DNA from 2 places in the Kitasatospora sp. NPDC001225 genome. Region 2 is predicted to be linked to the other one. Evidence: riboswitches for the same ligand, from Rfam matches in the RefSeq annotation. Region 2 holds a riboswitch; the other holds the start of a gene.
What was found. Region 2 has a riboswitch for glycine ahead of gcvP (aminomethyl-transferring glycine dehydrogenase). Riboswitches for the same ligand answer to the same signal wherever they lie in the genome.

Region 1: another riboswitch for glycine. It lies ahead of gcvT (glycine cleavage system aminomethyltransferase GcvT); the one in region 2 lies ahead of gcvP (aminomethyl-transferring glycine dehydrogenase).

The regions. Positions count from the first base shown of each region.
Region 1 is NZ_JBSFJC010000081.1:17,871-21,271, forward strand. It holds gene gcvT (glycine cleavage system aminomethyltransferase GcvT) at 88-1,209, opposite strand; glycine riboswitch at 1,440-1,541, opposite strand; gene ACWDCZ_RS25305 (enhanced serine sensitivity protein SseB C-terminal domain-containing protein) at 1,751-2,554, shown strand; gene ACWDCZ_RS25310 (enhanced serine sensitivity protein SseB C-terminal domain-containing protein) at 2,671-3,401, shown strand, end outside.
Region 2 is NZ_JBSFJC010000114.1:13,435-16,835, forward strand. It holds gene ACWDCZ_RS30190 (MFS transporter) at 1-168, opposite strand, end outside; gene ACWDCZ_RS30195 (PRC and DUF2382 domain-containing protein) at 487-1,761, opposite strand; glycine riboswitch at 1,913-2,016, shown strand; glycine riboswitch at 2,018-2,150, shown strand; gene gcvP (aminomethyl-transferring glycine dehydrogenase) at 2,254-3,401, shown strand, end outside.

The sequences.
Region 1 (3,401 bases), on a different contig from region 2:
CAGGATGGGAAGCGGGTACGACGAAGCGGGCCGCCGCGCGGACGGCTGCGACGTGCGCGTATGGGAAAACGGGGGGCGTGCGAGGGGTCAGCGGGCGCGCTTGTAGAACGGCAGCGCCACGACCCTGACGGGCTCGTGCTTGCCGCGCACGTCCACCGCGACGGTGGTGCCGGGGGCGGCGTGGGCGGCGTCGACGTAGGCCATCGCGATCGGCTGCCCCAGGGTCGGGGACGGCGCGCCGGAGGTGATCCGGCCGATCGGCTCGCCCTCGGTGGAGACCACGGTGTACTCGGCGCGCGGCACCCGCTTGCCGTCGGAGACCAGGCCGACCAGCACCTTCGGCGGGTTGGTCTCGGCCGCGGCGGCGGCCGCCTCCAGGGCCTTGCGGCCGACGAAGGCGCCCTCGTTGGTGGTCTTGTCGAAGCGGACGACCCGGCCCAGGCCGGCGTCGAACGGGGTCAGGTCGGTGGACAGCTCGTGCCCGTACAGCGGCATGCCGGCCTCCAGGCGCAGCGTGTCGCGGCAGGACAGGCCGCAGGGGACCAGGCCGCGGTCCGCGCCGGCGGCGGTCAGCGCCTGCCAGACCGGCTCGGCGTCGGCCGGGTGGCAGAAGATCTCGAAGCCGTCCTCGCCGGTGTAGCCGGTGCGGGCGAGCAGCACCTCGCGGTCGGCCACGAAGGCCGGGAGGATCGCGTAGTACTTCAGGCCGGGCAGGTCGGCGTCGGTGGTGTCGGCCAGGATGCCGGTGGCCTCCGGGCCCTGGACGGCGATCAGCGCGTAGGTGTCGCGGTCGTCGGTGACGACGGCGTCGAAGCCCTTGGCGCGGGCGATCAGCTCGTCGAGGACCAGCTGGGCGTTGGAGGCGTTGGCGACGACCAGGAAGGCGTCCTCGCGCAGGCGGTAGACGATCAGGTCGTCCAGGATGCCGCCGTCCTCGGCGCAGATCATGGTGTAGCGGGCGCGCAGCTCGCCCAGCGCGGAGACGAAGCCGACCAGGGCGTGGTCCAGCATCTCGCCGGCCTGCGGGCCGGTGACGGTGATCTCGCCCATGTGCGAGAGGTCGAACAGGCCGGCCTTGGTGCGGACGGCGAGGTGCTCCTCGCGCTCGCTGCCGTAGCGCAGCGGCATGTCCCAGCCGGCGAAGTCGGTCATGGTCGCGCCGAGGGCGCGGTGCAGCGCGTCGAGCGCGGTCAGGCGGAGGGACGACATGGCCAGGAACTCCTCGGTCGGGGCACTCAGGGGTGCACGCACCGGACCGGACCCGCTGGGGGGCCGACCCTGCGCGCGGGCATGCGGCGGCGTGGGTCTCCCCATCTGTCGTCGAACCTGAGAGCTTCACCGCCCCACCGCCCGCAGCCGTTTCCAGCTTGGGGGACAGCATGACGGCTTGCACCGTGGGTGGGCGCACGACAGGGCCGGGCGCCGCTTTCCAGATGTGCCTAACCCGTGCGGTAGGGGTGCCTGAGAGATTCCGGGGAGGACTTGCTCCTTCGGCGCCGGCTGTGCCTGAGCGGCACTCCGGGCTCTCCCGCGCGGGTTCGAGCGGCCGGTATGGAGTTGTGGGGGCCCGCGGCGCATGCCGTCGGACGGGCACATCATGGCACGTCCCGGACGACGAGGGGAGGGGGGACCCGGTCACACCGCGCGGGACCCGAACACGAGTCCTGACCGCACCCCCCGCACGCCTCTAGACTGCTGCGCGTCGGTGCGGCAGTGGGCGGCCGACGGCAGAGGGCGGAATCGGCGGCGCATGGGGTACCCGGTGGAGCAGCAGCAGGGGTGGGGCGGACCGGAGGAGGCGCCGGCGGGCGGCTCCTGGCCGGCCAACGAACTGGAGCAGGTGCTGACCGCGGCCCTGGGCGACCCGGGAGCGACCCCACGGGTGTTCGAGGTGCTGGCGCGCAGCCAGGTGTGGGTGCCGCTGCCGGCCGGGGCCGACCCGCAGGGCCAGGCGCTCGACCTGCCGACCATCGAGCTGGGCGGCGACCCGTACGTGCCGGTGTTCTCCTCGCAGGAGGTGTTCCTCCAGCAGGCGCCGGGGATGGCCTTCGCGATCGCGCCGGTGTGGGAGTTCGCCCGCGGGCTGCCGCTGGGCCTCGGCATCGCGGTGAACCCGGACGCGCCGGTGGGCCTCCCGGTGCCGCCGCAGGGGGTCGCCGAGCTGCGCCGCGGCCCGCGCGAGGACCGCTGGGAGCAGGCCGAGGGCACCGCGGAGCCGACCGGCGGCCGGGTGGCGCTGCGCGAGCCGGTGCCGGGCGAGGACCCGGAGCACTTCCTGGCCGCCTGCCGGAGCGAACTGTCGGCGCTGCCCGGTGTGTTGACCGCCCGCAGGGCGCTGGCCAGCATCGAGGGCGAACCGACCGTGATGTTCGTGGGCGTCCAGTTGGACCCGGCGGCCCCGGCCGACCCGGCCGCGGTGAACGAGGCACTCGGGCGAGCGCTGGGAACCGCGCCGCTGCCCGGGGGCGTCCACCTCGTACTGCTCGACCTCGCCGACGACCCGGTGGTCGAGTGGCTGCTCACCCGGGTACTGCCTTTCCACACGCGGGCGTGAGCGGGTCCGGATCAGAGGCACGTCGCCGTGGCGGTGGCCGGTGCCGCGCCATAGGGTGCGTGCAGACGGCCGACGGGTCGGCGGGTTGAGGGAAAGAGGCGCGGCGAGGTGGGCGCATGAGTGCGGGAACGGGAGCGGGCGGTGTGCCGGGGCCCTGGGGCCAGGCACCGGCCGGGCGCCCGGGAGCTGATCCCGGCGCGTTGGAGCGCGCCCTGCGCGACGTCGCGCCGGAGCGCTACGACGCGTACGAGCGGCTGCTGCACGCGCTGGCGGACGGCCGGGTCTGGATGCTGCTGTGGCACGGCACGCCGGGCAGCCCGGACGCGCAGTACGGGAACATGGAGATCAGCGGCCACGGCTACGCGCCGGCCGTCACCTCGCCCGAGCAGCTGACCGCCTCCGGCTGGGCGCGGGCCCACGAGGTCGTCTCCGGCCGGGAGATCGCGGCCTCGCTGTACCGCACCCGCTGGGGCCTGTGGCTCAACCCGCACGCCCCCGGCGGCGGCGTCGGGGTGCCCTGGGCGGACCTGCGCCGGGTCGCCGCGGGCCTGGACCGGCTGCCGGCCGGGCCGTTGAAGCTCAGCGAGCCGCAGTTGAACGCCCAGCCGTTCTTCGCGCTGCTGGAGCGGCAGGCCGCCGAGGTGCGCGCGGTCCGGGCGCTGCGCCGGGCCTGGGTGCAGCCCGCGGTGGGGGAGCCGTACCTGGCCATCGGCCTTGACCTCTACGAGAGTTCGCCGCCGGCGGTGGAGGCGGTGCGGGCGCTGATGCAGCGCGCGATCGCGGTGGCCCCGGAGGGGCTCGCGGTGTCCACGGTGGCGATGTCGGACGAGTACGACCCGGTGGCGCT
Region 2 (3,401 bases):
GGTGACGCTGGATGCGGAGACGTGCAGTTCCTTGGCCAGCGAGGGCAGGATCGGGACGACCGCGGTCTGCACCACGCTGAACGACAGCATCGCCAGGATGAGGGCCGGCAGGACCCGGGCGCTGCTCTGCTTCTCGGCCGCGGTGGTGGGCTGTGGTGCCTCACTCACGGTTGCTTCCTCCCGTACATAGTGAATGAACTGAAGTAACCATGCAGGGAGATACTTCAGAGTGTCAAATATCGAGTGGTTAAGTTTTGGCAAAGGTGAACGGTCGGGTACGTGACAAGGGCTGTGGCGGGGGTGGGCGCAGGGAGGGGCGCCTGCGGCGGGCGGGTGGGGGTGTGGCGAGGGGCGCTTTGGCAGGGGTGAACGATCGGGTACGTGACAAGGGCCGTGGTGTGGGGTGGCAGGTGTGGGGAGGGTGCCTGTGGTGGGTGTGCGAGAGGGGCCCCGGACGGTGTCCGGGGCCCCTCTTCGCGGGTGGTGTCAGACGAGCGGGCGCAGCGCGGCCGGGCGGGGTGAGTCGGTGGCGGGGGGTGAGGCGGGGGGCGGGGTCGAGCCGGCCGGGGAGGTGTTCTGGGTGGCGGTGGTGTCGTGGACCTCGACGTGCTCGCGGCGGAGCTCCTCCCGGACCACCTCCTCCGTCGTGTAGCGCTCGACGACCAGGCGGACCCGCTCGACGGGCGCGAGGTACTTGCGGACCACCGCGCGCTCCTCGCGGAGGGTGACCTCCTCGACGGCCTCGGCGATGTCCTTCTCGCTGAGCGTGGCGCGCTCGGCGTCGCTGACCGGCATCCGCTCGACCCGGACGCGCTCGTGGACCACGGGGATGCGGCGCTCGACCTGTTCGGTCGTCACGTACTTGCGCAGCTTCGCGGTGCCGAGGGTGTGCCACTCAGTGGTGACCTCCAGCCGCTCCTCGCGGCAGGTGATCTCGACCGGGCCGCTGGGGGCGGACGGGGCGCCGTCGGCGTGCGCGGCGACGACGGTCGCCGCCGGGGCGGGCGTAGACGCGGGCGCGGGGGCGGGCTGCGACTGCGGCCTCGGCTCCACGGTGGGTGCGACGGGGGCGGCCGCCGGGGTGGCGGTGGTGGCCTCGGGGGTGCTGAGCATCCGCATGTCGGCCTCCGGGGCGGTTCTGGTGCTGTCGGCGACCGTGGCGGTGACGGCGGTGGTGGGCGGGGCGGTGGCGACGGGGGCTCTGGCCGGGGCGGGCTCGGGAACGGGATCGGGGGAGCGCTCGGGGGTGTGGAAGGTGAGCGACTTCGCCGGGGCCGCCGCGGTCGTCGTGGCGGCGGCGGCCGCCGCCGTGGTGCCGAAGTCGAGGTCGGCCTGCTTGGGCCGGCTCCCGTTCTCGTGGCTCGGGCGGCCGTCCATCGGGGTGTCGAGCCCGTAGTAGCGGTACAGCTGGAGCTCCTGGGCGGGGGACAGGTGCTGGCCGACGCCGAAGTCCGGCGACTCCTTCACCAGCGACTTGTCGTACGGCACCCGGAGCTCGTCGCCGGCGAACTCGCTCGTGGTCAGCGGGACGAAGGCGTCCCGGCCGAAGATGCCGGTCCGGACCGCGGCCCACTCGGGCCGGCCGGTGGCGTCGTCCAGGTAGACCTCGTCGACCGTGCCGATCTTGTCTCCGTTGCGGTCGACGGCCTTGTGACCGATGAGGTCCCGGGGGTCGATGTCGGTCTGCACTCTTTCCTCCCGTGCGCTGAGCTTGCGGAACTCCCGCAGGAAGGCGGCCGGAGCACCCGTTCCGTCCGCCACTTCACACCAAAAGCCATGAATCGGACGGCCGCGAGCGGGGTGCGCCGGACGGGCTGCGCGCTGGACCGTCCGGGGGACGCGCGTAGACCCCGAACGACCTGACGCACCCGTGATCGGGGGGCCTCCCGCTGGTACCCTGGGCGACGACCGCAGAGCCCGCTCGGGAGAGTCTCCGACTGCGAAAGCCGCTGGTCGGAGCGCCGAAGGAGCAACTCCTCCCCGGAATCTCTCAGGCATCCGTACCGTGTGGGGTAGGTCACTCTGGAAAGCAGGGCAGGAGCGTCGGCGCGGAAGCCGGCGATCACCACCCTCACCGACGGTGCAAGCCGACGGAGCGCCCACAGCGCCCCGTGCGGGTGAAGCTCTCAGGTCCCGATGACAGAGGGGGAGGCCTGTCGGGTCCGCCCGCCCAGGTTCGTCCGCTGTCCGCAGCGGCGAGGCCGGCCGGCGTGCGTACCCCCGCCGGTCCGTGACCAGGAGGCCTCGACCACCATGAACGCCCAGCCGAACGCGGGACGCCCCACCGGCGCCTCGACCCTCACCGAGCTTGAGCTGGCCAGCCCCTTCGAGAACCGCCACATCGGCCCCGACGCCGCCGCGCAGGAGAAGATGCTGGCGTCCGTCGGCTACGGCTCGCTGGACGAGCTCGCCGCCACCGCGGTGCCCGAGGCGATCCGCTCCATCACCGCCCTGGACCTGCCCGCGGGCCGGACCGAGGCCCAGGTCCTCGCCGAGCTGCGCGAGCTGGCCGGCCGCAACCAGGTGCTCCAGCCGATGATCGGCCTGGGCTACTACGGCACCTTCACCCCGCCGGTGATCCTGCGCAACGTCATGGAGAACCCGGCCTGGTACACCGCCTACACCCCGTACCAGCCGGAGATCTCGCAGGGCCGCCTGGAGGCGCTGCTCAACTTCCAGACCCTGGTCTCCGACCTGACCGGCCTGCCGACCTCCGGCTCCTCGCTGCTGGACGAGGGCACCGCGGCCGCCGAGGCGATGGCGCTGGCCCGCCGCGTCACCAAGGTCAAGGGCGGCGTCTTCCTGGTCGACGCCGAGACCCTGCCGCAGACCGTCGCGGTGATCAACACCCGTGCCGTGCCGACCGGTGTCGAGGTCGTCGTCGCCGACCTGTCCGAGGGCATCCCGGCCGAGATCGTCGAGCGCGGCGTCTTCGGCGTGCTGCTCCAGTACCCGGGCGCCACCGGTGTGGTCCGCGACCTCACCGCGGTGATCGAGCAGGCGCACGGCCTGGGCGCGATCGTCGCCGTCGCCGCCGACCTGCTCGCGCTGACCCTGCTCAAGTCCCCGGGTTCGCTGGGCGCCGACATCGCCTGCGGCACCTCGCAGCGCTTCGGCGTGCCGATGGGCTTCGGCGGTCCGCACGCCGGCTACCTGTCGGTGCGCGCCGAGTTCGCCCGCTCGCTGCCCGGCCGCCTGGTCGGCGTCTCCGTCGACGTCGACGGCAACCGCGCCTACCGCCTGGCGCTGCAGACCCGCGAGCAGCACATCCGCCGCGAGAAGGCCACCAGCAACATCTGCACCGCCCAGGTGCTGCTCGCCGTGATGGCCTCGATGTACGCCGTCTACCACGGCCCCGACGGCCTGGCCGACATCGCCCGCCGCACCCACCGCTACGCCGC